Acuticoccus sp. I52.16.1: one gene and its partner. The protein of the gene in region 1 interacts with the protein of each later gene in a pairwise test. Links are inferred from orthologs where the notes say so. Each region holds a gene or a part of one and is shown in the gene's direction. Other genes may lie near its edges.

Region 1 (8,150 bases):
ACGGGCGCGACCTGTGGCCGGTTCTGGCCGACCTCTCCCAGATCGAGCAGGTGGTCATCAACCTCTCGGTCAATGCGCGCGATGCGATGAAGGGAGGCGGCACGCTCACCATCCGCACCCGCAACGTGCCCGCCGGGGAAGCGGAGAGCGACGGCGCGGACGAGGTCCCCGGCGACACCGTGCTGGTCGAGATCGAGGACGTCGGCACCGGCATGCCGCAGGAGATGCTGGACAAGATCTTCGAGCCCTTCTTCACCACCAAGGCGACCGGGGAGGGCACCGGGCTCGGCCTGTCCACCGTCTACGGCATCGTCAAGCAGACGGGGGGCGCCCTGTCGGTCAAGAGCGAGGTCGGGACGGGGACGATCTTCCGCATCTACCTGCCGCGCACGGAGGTCGCCGAGCGTTCGCCCGCCAGCGCGGAGAGCGAGCGCGCGCCCGCCCCCAGCGGCGACCTCACCGGCTCGGCCACGCTGCTGCTGGTGGAAGACGAAGAGGCGATCCGCACCTTCGCCGCCCGCGCCCTCACCGCGAAGGGCTACCGCGTGCTGTCGGCCGAATCGGGTGTCGAGGCGGCGGAGATCTTCGCCGAGGAAGGCGACGCGATCGACCTCGTGGTCACCGACGTCATCATGCCGGAGCTGGACGGGCCGAGCCTCGTCAAGAAAGTGCGCGCCGAGCGACCCGACCTCAAGGTTCTCTTCATGTCCGGTTACGCCGATGGCGCCTCGCTGGACGAATTGCCCGACGCCCAGTTCCTCGCCAAACCCTTCACGCTCAAGGCTTTGGCGGAGGCCGTGAAGCGCGAACTGGGGCGCAGCTGAGGCCCCGGCGCGATCGCCGCGGGTCTTGATTTCTTCCTGTGTGAATCTTTGGGCGAGGGCTCTTCGGCGCCCGCCCGACGCGATAGGTTGCGATTGCCAGAGCAGATCGCCCGATGGGTTAACGCAATCTTAACGTGCCGAACAGATTGCGAACGCCGCCGGTTTGTGTAACACTGAAATCCAATCAAGGTGGGCCTAAACTATGAAGCGCAAAGGATCAGCGATGGCGCAGTCGGATCTACGCCTGGTTGAGGGGTCGTCCGTGGACAAGACGAAAGCGCTGACGGCGGCGATCAGCCAGATCGAGCGCTCGTTCGGCAAGGGCTCGATCATGAAGCTCGGCGCCGGGCAGACGATCGAGGTCGAGACCGTGTCGACCGGCTCGCTCGGGCTCGACATCGCCCTCGGCATCGGCGGCCTGCCCAAGGGCCGCATCGTCGAGATCTACGGACCGGAGTCGTCGGGCAAGACGACGCTCGCCCTTCACACCGTCGCCGAGGCACAGAAGAAGGGCGGCATCGCCGCGTTCATCGACGCCGAGCACGCGCTCGACCCGATCTACGCCCGCAAGCTCGGCGTCCAGGTCGACGATCTGTTGATCTCCCAGCCGGACGCCGGCGAGCAGGCGCTCGAGATCGCCGACACGCTCGTCCGCTCCGGCGCGGTGGACGTCCTGGTGATCGATTCGGTGGCCGCGCTCACCCCGCGCGCCGAGTTGGAAGGCGAGATGGGCGACCAGCTCCCCGGCCTGCAGGCGCGGCTGATGAGCCAGGCGCTGCGCAAGCTGACGGGCTCGATCTCGCGCTCGCACACCATGGTCATCTTCATCAACCAGATCCGCATGAAGATCGGCGTGATGTTCGGCTCGCCGGAAACGACCACCGGCGGCAACGCGCTGAAGTTCTACGCCTCCGTCCGGCTCGACATCCGCCGCATCGGCGCCATCAAGGACCGGGACGAGGTCGTCGGCAACCAGACCCGCGTGAAGGTGGTGAAGAACAAGCTCGCCCCGCCGTTCCGCGAGGTCGAGTTCGATATCATGTACGGCGAGGGCGTCTCCAAGCTGGGTGAGCTGCTCGACCTCGGCGTGAAGGCCGGCATCGTCGAGAAGTCGGGTGCCTGGTTCTCCTACGACTCGCAGCGTCTCGGTCAGGGGCGTGAGAACTCCAAGCAGTTCCTGCGCGACAATCCCGAGATCGCCAACGCCATCGAGGCCGCGGTCCGGCAGTCCGCCGGCATCATCGCCGACAAGATCGCCGGCGTCCCGGAAGACGACGCCGACGGCGACGCCGATGCCGACAGACCCGACGAAGACGGCTACGACGCCGGCGAATAGGCGGCGCGGGCCACGCGCCCGGAACTGACGACGGAGGGCGCGCCTTGGCAACCATGGCGCGCCTTTTTTCGTCGCAGGAGCGACGCGGCGCGCCCGTCCGTCAGGCAGGGCGCCTCGGGGGTGAGCCGGCGGCCTCAGGCCGCGGCGGCCGCCATGTCCCGGCGCAGGCTCGCGGCGAAGTCGGGGTAGGTCTCCGACAGCTCGTCGAGGACGCGTGTCCGAAGGAGGTGCGTCACCTCGGGCGATGAGGCCGGCGTCGTGACGGGGGCCGGCGCGTGGTCGAAGCGGAAGCCCGTCGCGGCCACGACCTCGTCCAGTGTGTGGCCGGGGTGGAGGGACCGCAGGGCGAAGCGCCGGCGGGCCTTGTCGAAGTCGAACAGGCCCTTTCCGGTCAGGAGCGCGTACGGGCCGCCGGTGCGGAAGGTGCCCGGCTCGCTCACACCCGGCGCGGAGACGAAGTCCACCTTCGGCACGAAGACGCGCGGGGAGTGCTCCTCGCGGAAGAGGATCACCCGCGGGATCACGTAGTAGAGGTAGGCCGATCCGAACGAGCCCGGCCAGCGCACGTCCACCTCGGGATATGTGCCGGCGCCGACCAGGTTGATGTTGGCCTCTCCGTCGATCTGTCCGCCGCCGAGGAAGAAGGCATCGATCCGCCCCTGTCCGGCGCAGTCGAACAGCTCGACCCCGCCGTTGGTGAAGAAGTTGTGCCGGACCGAGCCGAGGATCGAGAGGCGCACCGTCGGCTTCCCGGCCGCCTCGTCCAGCGCCCGGCGCAGCATCGCCCCCGCCGCCGGGATCGGCGAGGAGGCGCCCACCGCCACATGCCGCACCCCCGCCAGCAGCTCGGCGATGGTGGCGATCAGCACGGTGCGATCGGTGGCGCTCATGCCGGCACCCGGCCCATCAGCGCGTCGATATAGGCCGCCAGCGCCTCCGGCGAGCGGGCGGCGGCGGCGTAGGCCTTCACGGCGGCGACGTCGGTCTCGTACTCGCCCCACAGCGCCAGCGGTGCGGCGCCGCCCGGGGCGAGGCCGATCCCGTCGACATACAAAGCGGGGAGGGTGCCGGCGGCGCTCGCCTCGTCGGCCATCAGGTCGGTGTCGAGGATACGCTCCACCGTGACGATGGTGCGGCGCGCGGCGTAGGCCATCGTCGCCAACTCGCGCCGCCGGCCGATGGCGACGTTGCCGAAGCGGTCCGCCGCCGGCGCGTGGAAGAGCGCGACGTCGGGCACGATGGCCGGAATCAGCACCACCGGGTCGCCGGCGTCGGCGAAGGGGTTGTCGATGACCCGCCAGTCGGGTCGGTTGGCGAGGATGTCGGACCCGATCAAGCCGCGCATCGGCAGGAACGGGGCGCCCTTCTGCGCCGCGATCAGGCCGGCGTGGATCGCAGGGCACGTCGCGTCCAGCACGCGCACGGCGCCGGAGCGGACCGCGCGGCCGAACGCCGGGGCGCCGCCCGCCTCGCCCAGCGTCACCGCGCTCGTCTCCACCGTCGCCACCGCGCCGGCCCCGATCAGCAGATCGGCCTGGATGCCGCTGGTGGGGACGCAGACGAGGTGCAGGTCGCGCGCGCCACGGCGCAGCAGCGGACCCACCATCGCCATCGACACGCCGGCATAGTCGGCAGGGATGGCGAGCTTGGCCCCGTCCGGGATCGCCTCGGCCAATCGGTCGAGCGGTGTCTCGACGGTCATGATGCGTGCCCTCCGGATGGATCTTGGATTTGTGCCGGTTGTCTCGCGTTTGCGCACGGGCGGCAAGGGGACGCGGTCCGCCGCCGCCCCCACGGGGGGAGGGAACTTGCAGCCACATCCAGGAATTGATCAAACGAAGGAGATTGCAATATGGCACCGACCATTACGATGAGCCGTGGCCGTGACCGGTCCTACTCGGCGGCTCCCTCGACGGCTGAACTCGACAAGCTGGCGCACCTCTTGGACTCGAAGTTCAGGTTCATGGGCGTGCGCTTCGGGCTCGACTCGGTCCTCGGTATCGTGCCGGGCGTGGGCGACCTCGCCGGGCTGGCGATATCGGCCTACCTCATCGGCCAGGGGTACCGGATGGGGGCGCGCAAGCGGACCTTGGCGCGAATGGCCGCGAACGTCGCGGGTGATTCGCTGATCGGCTCGATCCCCATCGTCGGCACCGTGGCCGACGTGATGTGGAAGGCCAACAACGCCAACATGCGCCTGCTGAAGCGCGATCTGGCACGGCCGGGTGCGATGCGTCGCAACTAGGAACCACCCGCGCGGCAGAAAAGCCGCGCGGACGCCGCTCAGCGGAGCGCGTGCCGCCTCACCGGTGGAAGCCGCGCGCCGTCGTGCCGCCGTTGGGTCCGCGGCGCACCACGCCGCAGCCGTGGCCACGCGCGCACCCGCCCGCCGCACCGGCGGTTCCGCCGTTGGGGCCGACCACCCGCCGCGCGCCGCCGCACCCGTTGGGGCCGCAACCGCCCGCGGACGTGACCGTCCCGCCGTTGGCGCCGGTGACGCGCCGCGCCCCACCGCATGCGGCGCCGACGCAGCCGGCCACCGCGCCGCCGGAGGCGTGCGGGGCGTAGGCGGTCCAGCGGCCGTACCAGGGATAGGCGGTATAGTAGCTGTTCCAATAGGCCTTGGAGAAGCCGACGACGGTGATGCCCACCGCCGCCGCCGTGGCCGCGGAGACGACCACGCCCCCGCTCGGCCCGGTGGCGGTGATGTAGGACGCGGATACCCACCCGCGCGCCGTGCCGTAGCCGATGTCGCACCACGCATAGGAGCTGATGCACCCGTAGGTGACGATTTGCGCTCCCGCCGGAACCACGGTGACGACGGGGTACGATGTCGCCGGTCCTGCGCGCAGGTTGACGTTGCTGGTCGCGACCGACGGTGTCGCCGCCCGGGCGGTGCTCGGCGCCATGCTCGCCACGGCCAGCGCGAGGAGGACGAGCACGCCGGCGCGCAAGTCGGCGATGCAGTGGCGGCGCGTGTGGTCGACGCTCTCGGAACAGCTCACTTGTTCATGACCTTGGCGATGGCGGAGCGGCAGCCCGGCGTCACCGCCGCGGCATTCTCTTGCAGGCAGGCCGCGATGCGGCCCTTGCCGCGCGGCACGTCGGGGCAGATGCGTTTCACGTCGGCCTGGCAGGCGGCGGCGACGGTGCGGGCCTCGGCGCGCGTTAGCTGCGGGGGCTGCTGCTGGGCCCATGCGGGCGCGGCGGCGGCGAGCGCGAGGAGGCCGATCGCGGCGGCTCCGGCGATGGAGGGCGAACGGGTCGATAAGGTCATGCGTGTCTCCGATGCAGCGAAGGGGGGACCGTCCGGGCGGCGACGAAGCGGGGAGACTGCGCGGCCGATGTCACCGGACTTCGACCGGACGGCATCAGTGCGTTCCAAAATGTCGCCTAGCTATATCGCTTTGTAACAGCGACCGGTTTGGAGCGGGACGAGGGGAGACCGCGCCGGGATGCGGCGCGGCCGTCGGTGTCAGGCGGCGCCTTCCATCGCGGTGGCGATGGCGGCGATCGCCTCGTCGGCCTTGTCGGCGTCGGGGCCGCCGGCCTGGGCCATGTCGCGCCGGCCGCCGCCGCCTTTGCCGCCGAGCGCGGCCGAGCCGGCCCGCACCAGGGCGACGGCGTCGAACCGCTCGGCGAGATCCGGCGAGACCGTGACCACCACGGACGCGCGGCCCTCCTCGCGGCCGACGATGGCGACGACGGCGGAACCGGCGGCGGTGCGCGCCTCGTCGGCCAGACCCTTCAGCGCCTTGCCGGGCAACCCGTCGACCACGCGGCCGACGAATGTGACGCCGGCGATCTCGCGCGCGGCGTCCGCCTGGGCCGGACCGGCCAGCGCCAGCTTCTTCTTCGCCTCTTCCAGCTCGCGCTCGAGCCGGCGGCGCTCCTCGACCAGCACCTCGACGCGGGCGGGCGCCTCGTCCGGCGCGACGCGCATGGCGCCGGCGACGGCGCGCAGCTTTTCGCGTGCGCCGGAGAGGTGGCGCCGCGCGGTTTCACCCGTCAGCGCCTCGATGCGGCGAACGCCGGCCGACACCGCCGCCTCTTCGACGATGGTGATGAGGCCGATATCGCCGGTGCGGGCGACATGGGTGCCGCCGCACAGCTCCACCGAGAAGCGCCGGTTCCCCTCGCGCCCCATGGAGACGACGCGGACCTCCTCGCCGTACTTCTCGCCGAAGAGGGCGCGCGCGCCGGACTCGATCGCGTCGTCCACACCCATGATGCGGGTGTCCACCACGTCGTTCTCGCGGACGCGGCTGTTGGCGGCGCGCTCGACGGTGGCGATCTCCTCGTCGGTGATCGGCCGGGGCTGGGCGAAGTCGAAGCGCAGGCGCTCCGGCGCGACCAGCGAGCCTTTCTGCGCGACATGGTCGCCCAGCACCTGACGCAGGCACTCGTGCAGGATGTGCGTGGCCGAGTGGTTGGCGCGGATCATGTCGCGCCGCTCGTCCTCCACCTGGAGGGTCATCGCGTCGCCCACACCGAGGGTGCCGGCCTCGACCGTGCCGCGGTGGACGAACAGCCCGTCGGCGAGCTTGGCGGTGTCGCCGATCGCGAACCGGGTGGCGCCGGCGAAGGCGGTCCCCTGGTCGCCGACCTGGCCGCCGGACTCGGCGTAGAACGGCGTCTGGTTGAAGACGACCCGCGCCTCCTGGCCGGCGTCGACCGACTGCACCTCGGCCCCGTCCACCACGATCGCGGCGACGGTGGCATCGGCGCGGGTGGTGTCGTAGCCGAGGAACTCGGTCGCGCCGACGCGGTCGCGCACCGCGAACCAGACGCGCTCGTCCGCCGCGTCACCCGAGCCGGACCAGTTGGCGCGCGCCTTCTTCTTCTGCTCCTCCATCGCGCTGTCGAACCCGGCGCGGTCGACCTTGATGCCGCGCGGGCGCAGGGCGTCCTCGGTCAGATCGTAGGGGAAGCCGTAGGTGTCGTAGAGGGTGAAGGCGGTCTCGCCGGGGAGCGAGGCACCCTGCGAGAGCCCCCCGGTGGCCTCCTCCAGCAGCGAGAGGCCGCGCGTCAGGGTGCGGCCGAAGCGGATCTCCTCCTGCTCCGTCGTCTCGATGATGAGGGCCTCGGCCCGCTGCAGCTCGGGGTAGGCCTGGCCCATCTCGCGGGTGAGCGCGGGGACCAGCTTGTGCAGCACCGGCTTGGTGGCGCCCAGCATGTTGGCGTGGCGCATGGCGCGGCGCATGATGCGGCGCAGCACGTAGCCGCGGCCTTCGTTGGAGGGGAGAACCCCGTCCGCCATCAGGAAGCCGAGCGCGCGCAGGTGGTCGGCGATCACCTTGAACGACGGGTTGAGCGTTCCGTCCGCATTGCGCGACTTGACGCCGATCGCGTCCTCCGCCGCTCCGATCAGGCCGCGGAAGAGGTCGATCTCGTAGTTGTCGTGCACGCCCTGGAGGATCGTCGCGATGCGCTCCAGGCCCATGCCGGTGTCGATCGACGGGCGCGGCAGGTCGACCCGTTCACCGGGGAGCTGCTCGTACTGCATGAAGACGAGGTTCCAGATCTCGATGAACCGGTCGCCGTCCTCCTCCGGAGAGCCCGGCGGGCCGCCCCAGATATGGTCGCCATGGTCGAAGAAGATCTCCGAGCAGGGACCGCAGGGGCCGGTGTCGCCCATGCGCCAGAAGTTGTCGTCCGTCGGGATGCGGATGATCTTCGAATCGGGCAGCCCGGCGATTCTTTTCCACAGGTCGAACGCCTCGTCGTCGTCGGCATAGACGGTCGCCAGCAGACGATCGGCGGGGAGGCCGAATTCCTTGGTGACGAGGGTCCAGGCCAGCTCGATCGCGCGATCCTTGAAGTAGTCGCCGAACGAGAAGTTGCCCAGCATCTCGAAGAAGGTGTGATGCCGCGCGGTATAGCCGACGTTCTCCAGGTCGTTGTGCTTGCCGCCGGCGCGCACGCACTTCTGCGAGGTCACGGCGCGATTGTACGGACGGTGCTCGGCGCCGGTGAAGACGTTCTTGAAC
Region 2 (8,141 bases), 490 kb from region 1 along the record:
GAGCGGCCGCTACGCGGACGACGGCTTCGCGGTGCTGACCTACAAGAAGGGCAATCGGGGCGTACGTTATATCTTCTCGAAGAGTGAGGGTGACGACGCCGCGCCCGCCTTCATCCAGTTCAGTGATCACCGCATCGCGCCCGCGCACGCCGACCACTACCACCTCTATTGGGGTGACGACCGCGCCGCCCTGCTGGAGGAGGTGACCAATTGGCCGACCTATTACCCCTTCGACCTCGGCCCCGAAGAGATCGCCGACGCGATGATGGCCCACTGAGCAAGCCCCGCCGCGCCGCCCGCAGTCGGAGGGGCGCGGCGGACGGGCATCAGTCTTCCGGGTATCAGTCTTCCGGGACGATGAAGTCGAGGATGGCGGCGGCGTCGAAGCGGCCGTCGAGAGTGCCGAAGCCGGCGCGGAAGCGCTCGCGCAGCCGCGTGGCGATGTAGGCGTCGGCGATCACGCGCGGCAGGTTGCGGCGCATCGCCGAGGCGGCGGCGACCATGGCGAGCTGCTCGGCGAAGGCGCGGGCGAGGGAGGCGTCGCCGGCGGCACGCTCGCCCAGCTCCAACGTGTCTTCGATCAGGTCGGCGTTGGCGTTGCCGAGATCGGCGCCGAGCTCGCCCAGCGCGTCCTGCAGCACTGCTTTGTCCCGGTCGACCTGCATGACGAGGTCCATCGCCGCCTCGTTGGCGGTGCCGTCCCATTGGGCGAGGGCGGTCAGGTCGGCATGGAGGCGGGCGGCGGGATGCAGCGCGTCGAACGCCGCCCCGCCGATCGCCTCGGTGCAGGCCAGCGCCACCTGCGGCGCGACGGTCATGGTGTAGAAGCGTGCCGCGGGGGTGACGAGGCGGGCGAGGGCGTGGTCGCCGTCCCGCTCGAACGCCTGATCGAAGCCGGCGGCGACGCGCATCGCGAGGGCCGTGTGCGCCGCGCTCTCGAGCGCGAGGTCGGCGAGGAGGCGGGCATGCAGCGGGTGGCTGACGAGGAGCTTGCCGAACGATTCGCGGTAGCGCGCGTGGTGGACCGCACGGCCGACCGCGGCGCGCATGGCGCCGGCGGCGACGATCGTGCTGTCGAGCTGGAGGAGGGTGCGCACGTCACGCAGGACGTGGAGGCCGCGGCCCGGCTCGCCGAGAATGCGCCCGGTGGCCCCCTGGAACGACAGGCTCGCCACCGCCTGCGAGGCGAGCCCGCCGACGTCGCGCAGTGCCTCGATGGTGATGGTGTCGGCGTTCTCGGGCCCGTAGCGGGGCACCATGGCGGCGGTCGGCCCCTCGATCGTGCGGGCGAGCACGAGGGCGACGTCGGCCGCCGGGGCACAGACGAACCACTTGTCGCCCGCCAGGCGCAGGCGGTCGCCGGCCACGACCTCGCCGCGCATGGCGACGGCGCTGCGGTCGGCGCAGCTATCCCGCTCGGTGAGGGCGAGGGTGATCGTCGCGCCGCCTTTCTCGGACAGGGCGGCGGGCTTGCGGTCGTACCGGCGGGTGGCGACGAGGGGGAAGAGCTCGGACTCCAGGTCGCTGGCGTAGGCGAGGGCGGCGACGGAGGCGTGGGTGGCGCAGACCTGCGTGAGGTGGCCGCGGTCGCACTGGGCGGTGAGATAGAGCACCGCCGCGCGCATGCGGTGCTGGCGCCGGTCGTCCCCGTCCTCCCACGCGGAGGAGGCGAGGCCGGCGGTCACGCTGCGGTTCATCAGCGCGTGATAGGCGGGGTGGATCTCCAGCTGGTCGACCCGGTAGCCGTCGAAGTCGGTCCGGCGGAGTTGCGGCGGGCAGGCCGCGGCGATGCGCGCGACCTCCTGCGCCTCTGCCGAGCCCCAGTAGGCGCCGATCGCCTTGAGATGGTCTTCGCCGGCCTCGTCGAGAGCCGAATCGAGTGTTGCGGCGAGCACGGGATCGGACGCGAACGTATTGAGGCCAGCATATTCTGGCGGACGGGCCGGGGAGGACACGGGTTCCGTCGCGCGGCGAATGCCGACGCGCCGGTTCAGCGTGTCGTCCATCGTCTTGTGCAACAAGCCATCCTCACCACCGACCCAGTGTCACGGCCGTCGGTAAGATGTAACCGGGCCTTGGCCCGGCATCAACGCCCGACTTGCGTCGCGACGAGCTTTCGGCCACCAATCGCCGCGTGATGGGCTCCAGCCCGGCGGTCGCCCGCGCGATCGGCGAGTCCGGAGCCGGACCGCGAGACGGACCGCCGGGCGCCCGGCCCGCCGGCTGCGCGACGAACGCTCGGGGAGACGATGCCGGATCCGATCAGCTGGGCCGCCGTGTGGCCCTACTTCGCCGCCGCGTTCGTGGCGAGCTACCTCTCCGGCTCGATCCCGTTCGGCCTGCTGCTCACCCGCCTCGCCGGCCTCGGCGACGTGCGCAAGATCGGCTCCGGCAATATCGGCGCCACCAACGTCCTGCGCACCGGACGCAAGGACCTCGCCGCCGGGACGCTGTTGCTCGACGCGCTGAAGGGGGCGGTGCCCGTCCTCGTCGCCTGGCGCGTCGGCGGGGCGGACTTCGTCGTCACGGCCGCGCTCGGCGCCTTCCTGGGGCACCTCTTTCCGGTGTGGCTGGGTTTCCGCGGTGGCAAGGGCGTGGCGACCTACATCGGCGTCCTGCTGGCGGCCTCCTGGCCGGCGGGGCTGGCGTTCGCCGGGATCTGGCTCACCACCGCCTTCGTGACGCGGTTCTCCTCGCTGGCGGCGCTGCTGGCGGCCCTCGCGACGCCGATCGTCCTGGCGATCCGCGGCGAGTTGCAATACGCGGAGATCTTCGGCGTCTTGACGGCGCTGCTCTGGTTCAAGCACGCCGCCAACATTGCGCGGCTGCTGAAGGGCACCGAGAGCCGGATCGGCAAGAAATGACCGGGCCGGCGACCGAGACGGACCGGCTCGACTGGCTCCGCCTCATTCGCTCGCAGAACGTCGGTCCGGAGACCTTCTTCACTCTGCTGCGCCGTTTCGGCTCTGCGCGCGCCGCGCTGGAGGCGCTGCCGGACCTGGCGGCGGCGGGCGGGCGGCAGCGGCCCATCGTGGTGGCGGACCCCGGCCGGATCGAACGTGAGCTGACCGCCGCCGCCCGCCTCGACGTTCACTACGTCTTCTTCGGTACGGCCGCCTATCCGCCGCTCCTCTACGAAATCAGCGGTCCGCCCCCGGTGTTGACGGTCCGCGGCGACATCTCGTTGGCGCAGCGGCCCAGCATCGCGGTGGTCGGCGCGCGTCAGGCCTCGGCCTCCGGACGCACCATCGCGCGCACGTGGGCCGAGACGTTCGGCCGCGAGGGATGGACCGTGGTGTCGGGCCTGGCGCTGGGAATCGACGCGGAGGCGCATCGCGGCGCGCTCGCCACCGGCACAGTCGCGGTGATTGCCGGCGGGGTGGACCGGCCGAGCCCCGAGGCCAACCTCGACCTCGCCGCCGCGATCGCCGACCAAGGCGCGCTGGTCTCGGAGATGCCGTTGGGCGTGGAGCCGTTTGCGCGACTTCTGGTGCGCCGCAATCGGTTGATCGCGGGCCTGTCGCACGGGGTGGTGGTGGTGGAGGCGGCGGCGCAGTCCGGCGCGCTCTACACGGCCGACTTCGCCGCCAGTGCGGCGCGGGACGTGTTCGCGGTGCCCGGCTCCCCGCTCGATCCGCGCGCGGCCGGATGCCTGAAGCTCCTGAAGGAAGGTGCGACACTGGCGATCGACCCGCGCGACATCGTCGACCAGCTCCGGCCCGCCCAGCAGCCCATGCTGCCCGGCTTCGGCGAGGAGGACGACGGGAGGTTGCCGCAAGAGACGCCGAGCGACGTGATCGACGAGCTGCGCCGTGCGCTTTCGCCCGCCCCGGTCTCGGTGGACACGCTGGTTCGCGTCACAGGGCTGGCGACGGGGACGGTCATCGCCTCGTTGGTCGAACTGGAACTCGCAGGTCACGCCGAGCGCGAACCCAACGGCATGGTGCGCGCCGCGACCCCCGCCGCCGGCTGACGGCCGCGGCGGGGCGCAAGGGAGGGTCCCACAACCCTCCCGGCCGATCCCTACCAGATCGGCTTGCGCACGCAGACCGTCTTGATCTTGACGATGAAGGCGTTGTGGAAGTCGCTCCAGACGCGAACCTTCTTGTCGAAGCAGTGGCGGCGGAAGTGCGCCCGGTGGTTGAACGTCGTCACCCGGCGGTGGGAGTGGAAGCTGTGGCCGCCGACCTGGGTCGTGCCCGCTTCGGCCGCGATGGCCGGCGCGCTGAGCGGGGCGGCGTTCGCGCCGACGGTCCCGGTGACGGCGGTGAACCCGATCACGGCGGCGAGGATGGCGGTTTTCATGGTCATGTCTGGTCTCCGTGTTGGTGAGGCCGGTGTCATCCGGCGACAGGACGGAGATGGGGGCGGCCCGGAGGCGGTCTTGTGCTCATCGGCACAAGCGCCGGGCGGCCGCGCGCCTCGCTCAGGCGAGGAGGTTCTGGATGAGGTGAGAGAGGACGCTGTTGTCGTCGGCGAGTTCGGCCACGAGGCTGGAGTGGTGGTGGTTCTCGGTGAACTCGATGGTCGCGGTGCCGCCGGCGGCGTCCACCGCATCGTACATCCGCGCCGCCTGGCGGCGAAACTCGAACGTCTCGTCCGCCCCCGTGCGCAGGTGCACCGGGCAGCGAATGTCGCCGGCGTGGCGTTGCGGCGAGTAGTCGAGCACCTCGCGTTCGGTCAGGTGCAGCTCGTCCTGCATAGGGGCGTAGCGCAGCGGGTCGAGGTCGTAGATGCCACTGATGGCGACGATCGCGAGCGGCGGGTCGGACAGCCGCGCCGACGCCTCCAGCGCCAGGTGCGCGCCCGCAGAGTGCCCCGTCAGCAGCACCGTGTCCGCCTCGGTCATGACGATTTGGCAGGCGTTGACGACGTCCTCCACCAGGTCCGGCATCCGCGCGCTGGGCATCAGGCGATAGTCGATGTTGTAGAAGGTGGCGTCGCTGGCGGCGGCGGTCTCGGCCGCGAACGCGAAATCGTCGGCGCACCCGCTCTTCCAGCCGCCGCCGTGGATGAAGACGAGCGCGTGGGTGGGTCGCCCGAGCCGGGAGCGCCACACCACCTGGGCGTCGTGCGGTCCGGTGGGGATGCGTTGAGGCGCGCCGAAGGCGTCCGCGCGAGCCGAGAGCGCTTCGTGCCGGTCTTGCCACGCGGCAAAATCAGGGATGGCCGCCGTGGTGTCGAACTGCGAATTCCAAAATCGTTCTGTGTCGCGCCCCATCTAATCGGGCTCCTCATGTTGGCCGACACCGTGGTCCTAAAATTTCTCCCACGTTATTAACGAACATCTTTGCCTATATTTCATTTGTGGCATCATTTCCGCAGACGATGGCCCAATTGTCGAGGATCGGGTCTGTTCACGAATGCGTGACGGGCCATGAATTCGTTGTCGCGCAAAGTAAGTCGCGGCCTCGAAACCGCGCTTGGCCGTTGGGATTGCGAGGCATTCCATCGCGAGACGCACGATCGGCCATGCGCGAGTTCGCGCCGGCGCCGGCCCCTCTGGCCTGTCGATCGAGCGGCAATAATGGCGAAGAGAAGGCGGGACGGTGCCGCTGAGACGCGCCGGGCCGGCAGAATATGGCAGCGGCGACAGGGGGGCCGGCCACCGCCGCACGGTCTTGCGGGCGCGGCGCGGATGTGCGCCGGCATGGCGCGGAGCCATGGGCGGGCCGCCGCGATCCGGGGCCCGCCGCATGGCATCAATGCTGGTGGGTGGCCTCGAAGGCGGTCTTTTGCGTGTCGGTCGCCTCGCTCTGATACTTCGCCTTCCACTCGGCGTAAGGCATCCCGTAGACGATCTCGCGCGCCGCTTCCTTGTCGAGCGCGATGCCGCGCGCGTCGGCCTCCTCGCCGTACCAGCGGGACAGGCAGTTGCGGCAGAAGCCGGCGAGGTTCATCAGGTCGATGTTCTGCACGTCGGTGCGTTCGCGCAGGTGGTCGACGAGGCGGCGGAAGGCGGCCGCCTCCAGCTCCGTGCGTTCGGCGTCGGTCATGGTGCACACTCCGGTTTCCTGCCCCTTAGGTGGCGCAAAACGGGCGCATGAAAAAGGGGCGCCGAAGCGCCCCTCCCAGATTGCCGCAGGTGCGAGCCCCGGCGCGGCTCAGAGGTCGAAGCAGTTGGCGTAGTAGGTGACGGTCGCCGGCCAGTCGGAGAACACGCCGACGACGCCGACGTCCTGCGCCAGCACGTCGAGCACGGCGTAGTAGTCGCTGTCGCTGTCGATCGCGTCGGTGACGGAGTTGTAGTACCAGCCGCCGCCGTTGGCGAGCGGGCCGGAGCGCTCCAGCGACCAGGTGATGAGGGTCAGGCCCGCATCCTTGGCCGCCTCGGCGTAGGCCGAGGCGACGATCTCGCCGTCGTCGTCCAGCGAGACCAGCATGTTGATCGACGGGGCGAGGTAGTTCACGCCCAATTCGGCGATCTCGGCCGGGGTGTGGGTCCAGGTGGACTCGTCGTCGGCCGACCAGTCGTCCGCCGGCTCCACGAGGTAGACCGCCTGCTGCCCGTAGTCGCCCGCGTTGGCGACCCAGTACTTGATGACGTCGAGGTTGAAGGACTGCGGGAAGACGTCCGCCGCCGGGATGCCGGCGTCTTCGTACTCGGCGATCAGCTTCTGCGCGTAGTCGTCCATGGAGAAGCCGTCGAACGGCATTTCGACGGCCGGGTCCTTCAGCTCGGGGGTGAACTTCGCGCCCAGCGACTTGAAGAGGTCGATCGACTGCTTGTGCGTCATCAGCTCGGCGCCGTCGGCGTAGAGCGTGGTGCGCCAGGACGGGACGCCGCCCTGGTAGGCCTCGGCGCTCGTCGCGGTCTTGTCGGCGGCGTCCATTTTGGGCGTCAGCGTCTGGAACTCGGCGAGCGTGATGTCCGACGTGCGGCATTCGGCGGCGGCGGGCGTGTCACCGGCGGCCGGGGTGAACGGCGTGGTGCACTTCGCGGCGAGGTCGCTCACGAGCATGTTGGTGGTGGTGTGCAGGTCGTTCTGCGCGTGGCGGCAGACCAGCTCCTTGTCGGCCGTGAAGGCGACGTCGCATTCCAGGATACCGGCGCCCGACCGCGCGGCGGCGAGGTTGGACTGCACGGTGTGCTCGGGGAACTGCAGCGGGGCGCCGCGGTGGCCGATCGAGAAGGTCGTGCGGGCGGGCGTCTGCCCGGTGCAGGACAGGAGCTTCTCTTTCAGCTCGCCGTCGGGGAGCTTGTCGATGAGGTAGAACGGGCGCACGCCGTAGGTCAGCGGCTCGTCCGCCTCGGCGACCGCGGCGGGTAGGATGACGGGGAGCAGCGCGAGGGCGGCGCCGAGAAGGAGACGGTTCATGAAGGACCTCCACAATGGTGGCCCGTCTCTACCGTCGCCTTCGTGTCGGTCCGCGGACGGTCCTGCGAAAGTTCTGTGACAGTCCCCGCTGCGCGCCTCAGCCGGCGCGGGCGGCGGCGATGACGCGCTTCATCTCCTGGATCGCCGGAATGATCCCCGTGAACACCGCCGCGCCGATCAGGAAATGGCCGATATTCAGCTCGGCCATGTTGGGGATCGCGGCGACGGGGCCGGCGGTGGCGTAGTCGAGCCCGTGGCCGGCGTGGCACTCGATGCCGAGTTCGGCCGCGAGGGCCGCCGCTTCCACGATGCGGGCGAGTTGCGCCGGGCGCTGCGCGTCGGGCGCGTCGCAATAGGCGCCGGTGTGCAGCTCGATCACCGGGGCGCCGACGCGCTTGGCCGCCTCGACCTGCACCGGGTCCGGATCGATGAAGAGGGAGACGCGGATCCCCGCCTCGCCGAGCCTGGCGACGAAGCCGGCCATGTCCACGGTCGCGTCGGCGACCTCGAGGCCGCCCTCGGTGGTGACCTCCTGGCGTTTCTCCGGCACCAGGCAGGCCGCGTGCGGACGCAGCGCGGTGGCGATCGCCAACATCTCCTCGGTCACCGCCATCTCGAAGTTGAGCGGCAGCGGGCTCTCGGCCATCAGCCGGCGGACGTCCTCGTCGCGAATGTGGCGGCGATCCTCGCGCAGGTGCGCCGTAATCCCGTCCGCCCCCGCCTCTGCGGCCAGCAGGGCGCCGTGGACCGGGTCCGGGTGCTTGCCGCCGCGCGCGTTCCGCAGGGTGGCGATATGGTCGATGTTGACGCCGAGGCGGGGCA

Evidence for each region.
Region 2: the proteins of recA (region 1) and dprA interact in binary tests that used the Bacillus subtilis proteins (3 or more experiments, as listed by UniProt). The link is inferred for Acuticoccus sp. I52.16.1 from one-to-one orthologs.

What each region holds. Positions count from the first base shown.
Region 1 is NZ_CP094828.1:3,310,480-3,318,629, forward strand. Bases 115-3,103 are described here. They hold recA (recombinase RecA), read left to right. Parts: upstream 115-1,047; coding sequence 1,048-2,160; downstream 2,161-3,103. Other genes in these bases: MRB58_RS14955 (ATP-binding protein), read left to right, coding at 115-824; MRB58_RS14965 (CoA transferase), read right to left, coding at 2,295-3,050; MRB58_RS14970 (CoA transferase subunit A), read right to left, coding at 3,047-3,103. Also shown: more of MRB58_RS14955, read left to right, coding at 1-114; more of MRB58_RS14970, read right to left, coding at 3,104-3,862; MRB58_RS14975 (DUF4112 domain-containing protein), read left to right, coding at 4,013-4,405; MRB58_RS14980 (SH3 domain-containing protein), read right to left, coding at 4,464-5,165; MRB58_RS14985 (cysteine rich repeat-containing protein), read right to left, coding at 5,162-5,437; alaS (alanine--tRNA ligase), read right to left, coding at 5,636-8,150. UniProt on the Bacillus subtilis protein: Multifunctional protein involved in homologous recombination, DNA repair and competence.
Region 2 is NZ_CP094828.1:3,803,549-3,811,689, forward strand. Bases 1,937-4,916 are described here. They hold dprA (DNA-processing protein DprA), read left to right. Parts: upstream 1,937-2,860; coding sequence 2,861-3,973; downstream 3,974-4,916. Other genes in these bases: MRB58_RS17080 (acyl-CoA dehydrogenase family protein), read right to left, coding at 1,937-2,018; plsY (glycerol-3-phosphate 1-O-acyltransferase PlsY), read left to right, coding at 2,250-2,864; MRB58_RS17095 (hypothetical protein), read right to left, coding at 4,024-4,311; MRB58_RS17100 (alpha/beta hydrolase), read right to left, coding at 4,427-4,916. Outside these bases: MRB58_RS17075 (ZinT family metal-binding protein), read left to right, coding at 1-277; more of MRB58_RS17080, read right to left, coding at 342-1,936; more of MRB58_RS17100, read right to left, coding at 4,917-5,221; MRB58_RS17105 (DUF1244 domain-containing protein), read right to left, coding at 5,703-5,996; MRB58_RS17110 (glycerophosphodiester phosphodiesterase family protein), read right to left, coding at 6,105-7,319; MRB58_RS17115 (pyridoxine 5'-phosphate synthase), read right to left, coding at 7,417-8,141. UniProt on the Bacillus subtilis protein: Protein that helps load RecA onto ssDNA during transformation. Binds cooperatively to circular ssDNA, is able to bridge different segments of DNA. Favors the loading of RecA onto SsbA- or SsbB-coated ssDNA and formation of RecA-DNA filaments.